One region of the Paenibacillus sp. EKM206P genome, then DNA from elsewhere that is predicted to be linked to it. Evidence: riboswitches for the same ligand, from Rfam matches in the RefSeq annotation. Region 1 holds a riboswitch; the other holds the start of a gene.
What was found. Region 1 has a riboswitch for ZMP and ZTP ahead of G9G53_RS20775 (bifunctional 5,10-methylenetetrahydrofolate dehydrogenase/5,10-methenyltetrahydrofolate cyclohydrolase). Riboswitches for the same ligand answer to the same signal wherever they lie in the genome.
Positions count from the first base shown of each region.

Region 2: another riboswitch for ZMP and ZTP. It lies ahead of G9G53_RS06105 (TIGR01440 family protein); the one in region 1 lies ahead of G9G53_RS20775 (bifunctional 5,10-methylenetetrahydrofolate dehydrogenase/5,10-methenyltetrahydrofolate cyclohydrolase).

Region 1 covers NZ_JAAMNQ010000012.1:75,950-80,370, reverse strand. Annotated here, with positions in the region: gene G9G53_RS20785 (sensor histidine kinase) at 1-525, opposite strand, end outside; gene G9G53_RS20780 (fatty acid desaturase) at 594-1,655, opposite strand; ZMP/ZTP riboswitch at 1,869-1,953, shown strand; gene G9G53_RS20775 (bifunctional 5,10-methylenetetrahydrofolate dehydrogenase/5,10-methenyltetrahydrofolate cyclohydrolase) at 2,067-2,933, shown strand; gene G9G53_RS20770 (cyclodeaminase/cyclohydrolase family protein) at 2,930-3,565, shown strand; gene G9G53_RS20765 (stalk domain-containing protein) at 3,780-4,421, shown strand, end outside.
Region 2 covers NZ_JAAMNQ010000002.1:511,381-515,801, forward strand. Annotated here, with positions in the region: gene G9G53_RS06095 (manganese efflux pump MntP) at 1-398, shown strand, start outside; gene G9G53_RS06100 (low molecular weight protein arginine phosphatase) at 502-1,086, shown strand; ZMP/ZTP riboswitch at 1,165-1,246, shown strand; gene G9G53_RS06105 (TIGR01440 family protein) at 1,466-2,053, shown strand; gene G9G53_RS06110 (serine hydroxymethyltransferase) at 2,174-3,424, shown strand; gene G9G53_RS06115 (carbohydrate ABC transporter permease) at 3,598-4,421, shown strand, end outside.

The DNA of each region.
Region 1 (4,421 bases):
CTTAATCAATTCCGATATTTTCTTATTGGCATCCTCCAATTGGACTTGGAGCCGATCGCTTTTGTTGCGATTAAAATTCGTAATCGGAAGGAGAATCACACCGATCAGATTAAGCAGGATAAAAGGAATCTGTTTAATAAAAACGGGATTCTGAGAAACAAAACCATAATTGATCAATCCAATCGTAATAACCATTAAAATAATATACAGCGTCGTAAATGCAGCCTTACTTTTAATATTACCGATCAAATAGGCGATAAATATGGAAAAGTACATATAGCTGAACAGCAGTGTCATGGTAATCGATATGGCAATCTGTACACTGGTCCAAAAGTATATGAGCCAGCCTTTTGAGACAAAAGCCAGTACATAACATGCAAAGAATACCAAAATAATAGCAGTACCCAAAATAATATGACCTGTAGATGAAGAGCTAAAGTAGTAAAAGGGCAGGATGTAAAAGACGACCCAAACATAAGGGCTAAGCCCTGTATTTCTTTGGAAGATCTGATACCATTTTTGCATCCTGCCCACCCTCTTCTACTTCACATGACTTATATTCCTTATCTTATCATACCAGGTTTTGTTCAATGTTATTTTCTTTCTGTGCCTACAACAGGTGTAGGCATGGGTTTCGTAACTGCTACACGTTTGCTGAGGAGCGGCTTCACTTGTTTAAAGGTCAAAAAGGTTTTCGTATTTTCATCCCAAAGTCGGAACTTCAACGATTGCAGACTGCTACTCACTGTGATCGTGGTCGCCTTTTGAAGTAACGGTGTCGCTTCATGTGCTTTTTCCAAATTATAATTTGGAACTTTGGGACTCAGGTGATGAACGTGATGAAATCCGATATTGCCCGTAATCCATTGCAATACTTTAGGAAGCTTGTAGTAAGAACTGCCTTCTACGGCTGCATTAATATAACTCCACTCTTCATCGTGCTCAAAATACGAATCCTCAAATTGATGTTGTACATAGAACAACCAGATTCCCAACATACCGGATACAAAAAAGATAGGTGCCTGTACGAGAAGGAAGGCCTGCCATCCAATAGCCCAGCACAACAGTGCATACAATGCAACGATGGATATATTCGTCACATGAGTGTTCATTTTTTCCTTGCGTTTGGCTGTCTTGATATTAAAGCGATAGGAAATCAAAAAAGTATAGATCGGACCTAGTCCGAACATAACCCAAGGATTTCGGTATATGCGATAGGCCAACCGTGTCCATGTGGAAGCCTCTGTGTACTCTTCTACCGTAAGCACCCACATGTCACCTGTGCCTCTTTTATCCAGATTACTGCTGGTTGCATGGTGGATCGCGTGACTATTTTTCCATTGGTGATAAGGGCAGAGCGTAATAATACCTGTAATCGTTCCCACAATGTCGTTCAGCTTGCGGCTTTTGAAGAAGGATTGATGACCACAATCATGAAAAATAATAAACGTCCGTACCACAAACCCCGATGCAACAATGGCAATGGGAAGCGTCAGCCAGTACGAGACCGACAGGCTAAGATAAGCAGCATACCACAATAGGATCAGTGGACCCAAGGTATTGATAAGTTGCAGAACGCTGGATTTCGTGTTTATTTTCTCGTAGGGAGCCATATTTTTTTTCAATTGGGCTAATGGGAGTTGTGTCATACTCATTATGATCCTCCTTAAAGATGACGCCTATACCTTGATCCTGTTAGGCGTACATGTTGATCTAATCTCAGTATAAGGAGAACGCTCTAGGCGCTGTAGTCATAAACGTCAGTTCGTGTATATGACATTTGTCATATAGACAAGTAACATAACCCGTTTTCCAAATGTTCGCGGGTTTCTTTTCTGATGATTGTTTGTTAAAATATAAGGTATAATAACGCTGTATGTGACTGGCGAAGTCAGTGGAATGAACCACGAGGGAGCATACAAAAAAAGCGTACCGTTCGCCTGGGAGAAGTATTTGCAGAGGATTCGTCTGTCTTGACGACCTTGTGCAAATACTTTTTTTCGTTTTACAAGACCATGACACCCTGTTGATTCCATTATGCAATAAATTCAGAGGAGGCTCGGACTATGGCTATTATCATGAAATCCAAAGAAGCAGCTGAGCAAGTATATGCAACGATCCGTTCACAGGTAGAAGAAATGAAGCAGCAAGGACACCGTCCCCATCTGGCAACCCTATTGGTAGAAGGTGATCCGGCATCTGCATACTATGCACGGACCAAGCAAAAAATAGCGGAGAAGCTGGGCATCTCATTTCATCTCCATACGTTTGATCGTCATGTTAGCGAAACCGAGCTACTGCACCTGATCGGCAGTCTGAACGATGCATCCCATGTACATGGCATTATGCTGGAACTGCCGCTTCCCCAACATCTTTCCGCCTCCGTTATTAAACAATCCATTGCCCCCTACAAGGATATTGATGGGATTACACCCGATAACAAGCTGGCTACTGTAACAGGTGACGCCGGACTATATCCCGCAACACCTCAAGCCTGTATCGAGCTGCTCAAGCATTACGGTCACACATTGGCAGGCAAAAATGTCACGCTCGTGGGCATCGGACAGACAGTGGGACTTCCCCTTTTCCACATGTTGCAAAGAGAAAACGCCACCGTTACCGCCTGTCATGCAGGTACGCGTGATATTGCAGAGCATCTGAGCCATGCAGACATTGCCTTCGTGGCAGTCGGATGCCCTGATGTGATTACGCAAGATATGGTTCATCCCGGTTTGATTTTGGTAGATGCGGGAATTAATGAGACGCTAGAGGGAAAAATAGTGGGAGATGCCGCTTTAGACGTGGGGGAAAAAGTACATGCTATTTCTCCGGTTCCCGGCGGTGTTGGCACCTTAACGACTGCGATTTTGTACAAAAATCTGCTCAAAGCAATACATCTGCAACACTACTCCAGAGAGGTGGTTTACTCATGAGTGAACTGTCGTGGAATCATTCCATCGGACATTTTCTGAAAGAGGCTGCAAGTGCAGCTCCTACCCCTGGCGGAGGAAGTGTATCCGCACTGGCTGCGGCACTAGGCGCGGCTATGACCTCCATGACCGCCAACCTTTCACAAGGAGAAAAATACGCGCACATCCATGAACAAATCACGGACGTCATTAGCAGCATGGAAAGATTGTCTACACATTGTGAGGAATTAATGGTCGCAGACATCCAATCCTTTGAACAGTATATGACTGCCCTGCGTTTGCCCAAGGAAACAGACGAAGAAAAGCGCTATCGTACCCATTCCTTACAGACAGCGGTGATCGCTGCCATTGAGGTACCCATGCGCCTGCTGGAAGTATGCCGAGACGGATTGTCGCAAGCCTATAACATTGTGGAAGTGTCCAATAAAAATGTGATTTCGGATCTTGGCATCGGCGCGATCCTGTTCGAAGCCGCCGCTCAATCTGCCCTGCTTACCGTCGACATTAACCTTGCTTCGCTGAAAGATTTGGATGTCAAACAATCCTACGAAGCTAAAACAGCCGCACTCCTCCGTGAAATCGGACAAATCAAAGAACAAACCTTATTGATGGTGCGCAGCCGAATAACGGGCTGACCATTGGAAGAACCCGTCCCAAGTCATATTCTGCTTCCATGCTCAAAAAATAGCCTCTCAAACCCGCCTCTGCTCGTGGGTTTGGAGGCTATTTTATTGGAATCCAACGATTTGTGGAAAACTTTTCTATATATTCTTCGTCTATTGATAAGGAGATATTCCCCAAGGCGTTATTTAACCTTATATACATTGATGAAGAAATGAGGAAAAACGCATGAAAAGACGTACTCTGTTAATCAGTATGATCGCGCTGTTATTGTTCAGCTCCAGTGCATGGGGGGCCGGTGATGAATCGGCGTCCCGTATTCGCTCCTATGATTCCGGGAGTCTGATTCAATCCGATGGGAGCTTGTGGTTATGGGGCTATAATCAATCCGTACCGACTCGTGTAGAGGATAAGCCAAACGTTGTAAGAACATTTTCGAATATAATCCAGGAAGGCGATCTGATATTTACCTTACAAGATCATTCCGCCTGGTATGTGCCAAGAAACAACATTTCTGAATCCGTGAAATTCATTTCTCTGGAAGGACTACCAAACATCATAAACGTGCGTATTATGAATGATCATGTGCTCGCCCTAAACGCCGAAGGAACCGTATTATCCGCTGATCGAATCGAAAATGGTGGCAACTTTGCTCCTTTTCAAACCCTATCCGGCATCGAAAATGTTACAGAATTGGATAGTTACTATGAAAAAAGACCGCAATATGAGGAACGCTGGATCTTCTTGAAGAAGGACGGAAGTGTATGGAAAAATACAAGGTCCTTGCAGGGCTTCGAGCTTGTTCCATCATTAAAGGATATTACTGCTGTCTCCAAAAACATAGCCTTAAAGAAAGACGGTACTGTATGG
Region 2 (4,421 bases), on a different contig from region 1:
TGATGCCATTGCTGGGAATTTTCACAGGCCATTATATGAGTTCTTTATTAGGTCATGTGACGACCTACTTCGCAGGGGGGCTACTCATCCTTTTAGGCGGGCATATGGTGTATAATTCCTTCAAAGGGGACGGCGTACAGGTATTGGATCATCGTTCGCCTTTAGGTCTTTTGCTGTTTGCACTTGGGGTGAGCGTGGATTCATTTTCTGTAGGAGTGTCACTGGGGATGTTCCAGAGTGATCTGGTGCTGTCTGTTCTGGCATTTGGTTTTTGCGGGGGAGCAATGGCGATGTTGGGCCTGCTGCTGGGTCGCAAGGTCAGCCGCAATCTAGGAGATTACGGGGAAGCAGTGGGCGGTGCCATTTTGCTGGCATTCGGCTTTATGTTTATGTTTTGATTTTAGCGCAGACAGTGTAAAATAAGTGCAGGGTTAAAGTAAGGGATTAGGATTATAGTAATCCTCTGTTTATATATTTTTTAACATACGGGGGGTGAAAACGTTGAAGAATATCTTATTTGTATGCACTGGGAATACCTGTCGTAGTCCAATGGCTGAAGGGATGCTGCGTAAGTTGGCTGCTGAGCATGGACTAGAACTGGAAGTGCGTTCTGCGGGAGTGGCAGCGATGGAAGGCACGCCGATATCCCGACATGCAGAGGCGGTTCTACGTGATCACGATATATCCGATCAGATCACTTCAACCCCTTTGAGCGACGGGCTTGCCGGGTGGGCACATCTGATCTTAACCTTGACGCAAGGACATAAACAGCACGTAATTCAGCGCTTTCCCCAAACGGCGGGCAAAGTATTTACGCTTAAGGAATATGTGGAGAACCGGGATGCGGTGTTGAATGATGTACAGGAGTTGGACGGTTTATATGCTTCACAGCAGTTGATGGCTTCACTTGGACAAGAGCTATCGGCGCAGGAGCGTGAACGAATGATTGAATTACACCAACGGATTCCGGGCTTTGATATTTCAGATCCGTTTGGCGGTTCACGAGAAGACTACGATGTCACAGCTGCGGAAATCCGCACGGCGCTGCATAAGCTGCTGGACAAGCTAAAGGCCTCTTCCGAATAAAATCGCTCTTACTCATCTATTTTGTACGGAATCTGTTGATTTTCGACGGTTAATCCGTTAAGATAAGGTGGAAAAATGAGAATCCGATGTAACTGGCGACAAAAGTGGGATTAACCACGATGGAGCATCGGATATACGGCCGGTCGCCTGGGCAAAAGAGCAATTCCACATAGGTGTGGACTGCTCTTTTTTCATATACAAGTTATGCCAGATGTTTAGCTGAGGGTTGATTCCTTCAAAGGTTCTTCCATTTTTTCTGCTCGAAATCTGAAACATCGGCTATAATATAGTGAGATTGTGATCAGGAGAGAGTGTGTTGAACTTGGGGCATGAGACCGTGCCTAGTCTCTGAGAGGCTGTTCAACCAAAGGAGGTTCCAATGGTGGGACAATTGGATCATGAGATTTCGCTAGAAGCACAGACCACTTCTGTTGTGCGGGAAATCGCAGAAGCAGCCAGTCTCAGGGCTGGTCGCCTGCTGGTTATCGGCGTTAGCACAAGTGAAGTGGCTGGAAGTCGAATTGGCACGGCGGGAGCGCTCGATGTGGCTCAACAACTGTTATCTGGAGTAGAGTCCGTTCGCAGGCAGTATGGCTTTGATGTAGCGTTTCAATGCTGTGAGCATTTGAACCGAGCGTTGGTCGTTGAACGGGCTGTACTGGAGCGACTGGGACTGATGGAGGTTGCGGCTGTTCCTGTTCGTACAGCAGGAGGCTCTATGGCTACCGTCGCCTATCGTTCTATGAGCGACGCGTGTTTGGCGGCGAACGTGCAGGCTCATGCCGGGATAGACATCGGCGAAACGCTGATTGGCATGCATCTGCGACCGATTGCTGTTCCGTTTCGCCCAAGCCTTCGCTGGATTGGCGAAGCACGTGTGACAGCGGCGTTCACCCGTCCTCCACTTATTGGCGGACAACGGGCGGTGTACAGTCTGGAGCAAGAAGTCGGCGGAAACTGCGATTAGCATTTGGCATGGCGGCATGTTTGTACTAATCGTTTTTGCAATGATGATGAGGTACCCAACAGAGGAGCAGGCGTTAGCTTGTATACCCAACAATTGACTATGGAGAGGGAGTAATCAATCATGATGGAACACCTGCGTAAAAGTGACCCAGCAGTGATGGAAGCAATGGGACTTGAACTGAAACGACAACGCCACAATATCGAGCTAATCGCATCCGAGAACATTGTCAGTGAAGCAGTAATGGAAGCCATGGGCTCCGTGCTGACGAATAAATATGCTGAAGGTTACCCAAACAAACGCTACTATGGTGGCTGTGAGCATGTAGATATCGTTGAAGACATCGCACGTGACCGAGCAAAAGAACTGTTCGGCGCTGAGCATGCTAACGTGCAGCCTCACTCTGGAGCACAAGCCAACATGGCGGTGTATCTGGCAGCTCTCAAACCTGGAGATACTGTACTGGGTATGAATCTGGCGCATGGTGGCCATTTAACACACGGAAGTCCGGTTAACGCTTCCGGCTTGTTGTATAACTTTGCTGCCTATGGTGTGCGCGAAGACAACTTCCGCATCGACTACGATGAAGTGCGCAAGGCAGCCTTCAAGCACCGCCCTCGTCTGATTGTAGCTGGCGCGAGTGCATATCCGCGTACTATTGATTTTGAAGCTTTTGCTTCCATTGCCAATGATGTAGGTGCTTTGTTCATGGTGGATATGGCACATATCGCAGGTCTTGTGGCAGCGGGAATTCACCCAAGTCCAGTTCCGCATGCCCAATTTGTAACAACAACGACACACAAAACGCTGCGTGGTCCGCGTGGGGGTCTGATTCTGACTCGCAAAGCATGGGCGCAAGCGATTGATAAAGCTATTTTCCCTGGTACTCAAGGGGGGCCACTGATGCATGTGATCGCGTCCAAAGCGGTTGCTTTGGGTGAAGCGCTCCAGCCATCGTTCAAAACCTATGCGCAAAATGTAGTCCGCAACGCACAGGTGCTGGCTGAAACACTGTTGGCTGAGGGGATTAACATTGTATCCGGTGGTACGGATAACCATCTGATGCTGTTGGATACGCGCAATTTGAATATCACAGGTAAAGAAGCGGAGCATGTATTGGATTCCGTGGGCATCACGGTCAATAAAAATGCGATTCCTTTTGATCCGACCAGTCCATTCGTAACAAGCGGGATTCGTATTGGTACACCTGCTGCAACATCTCGTGGGATGGATGAAGAGGCTATGGTCAAAATCGGTAAAATCATTGCTGAAACCCTTAAAAACCCGAAAGATGATACTGTATTGTCCAAAGCAAGCCAAGCGGTTGGCGAGTTAACAGATAAGTTCCCGATTTATTCAGGAACTCAATACTAATTCATCGACAATCATAATCTTTATATTATAGGCTGTTTTCCTTCCGTAAGCCGGAGGAGAACAGCCTTTTTTTGCTTCCAAACGACTCGAAACTTACATTTTTGGGTAATAAGCGATTACAGTAAAGGTTTATGTGCGCTTTCCTTTATATCTACGACAAAGGAGTGATTACATTGAGTCAAAGAAAATCCGCGCAATTATTGCAGCAGCTCGTATTTGTGGGACCGATGGCGTTGTTTTTCGTCTTGATTATGGTCATTCCGTTCCTGCTGGGGCTGTATTATTCCATGACGAACTGGGATGGAGTATCTGAAAATATCCGATGGCTCGGGCTAGGGAATTACGTTCATATATTTAGGGATGATCCAGATTTCCGTAATGCGTTCTGGTTTACAGTTCGGTTTACCGTATGTGGTGTCATTCTAACGAACCTGATTGGCTTTTTCCTAGCCTATGCACTTACCAAACCGTTGCGTACCCGTAATGCACTGCGAACTGTATTTTTTATGCCCAATATGATTGGCGGCTTGCTGCTCGGCTTCATCTGGCAATTTATATTTGTACGCGGCTTTTCTGCGGTAGGGGAGGCAACAGGGCTTTCCTTTTTTAAACTGCCGTGGCTGGGTGATGGGCCAACTGCTTTTTGGGGAACTGTCATTGTGTTTGTATGGCAATATGCAGGTTATCTCATGGTTATTTACATATCTTCGTTAAATAATGTCCCGTCTGCCCTGATTGAATCGGCTCAAATTGACGGCGCGGGCCGAAGACAGATTTTGCGTCATATTGTAGTGCCACTTATTATGCCAGCGGTGACCGTCTGCTTGTTCCTGGCGATATCCTGGTCCTTTAAAGTATTTGAATTGAATTTGGCTCTCACAAAGGGGGGACCTTTCAAGTCGACAGAGTCTGTAGCGTTGGACATATATAATGAAGCGTTTACAAATAATCGACTTGGATTGGGAACTGCCAAGGCTATGATTTTCTTCGTGGTCGT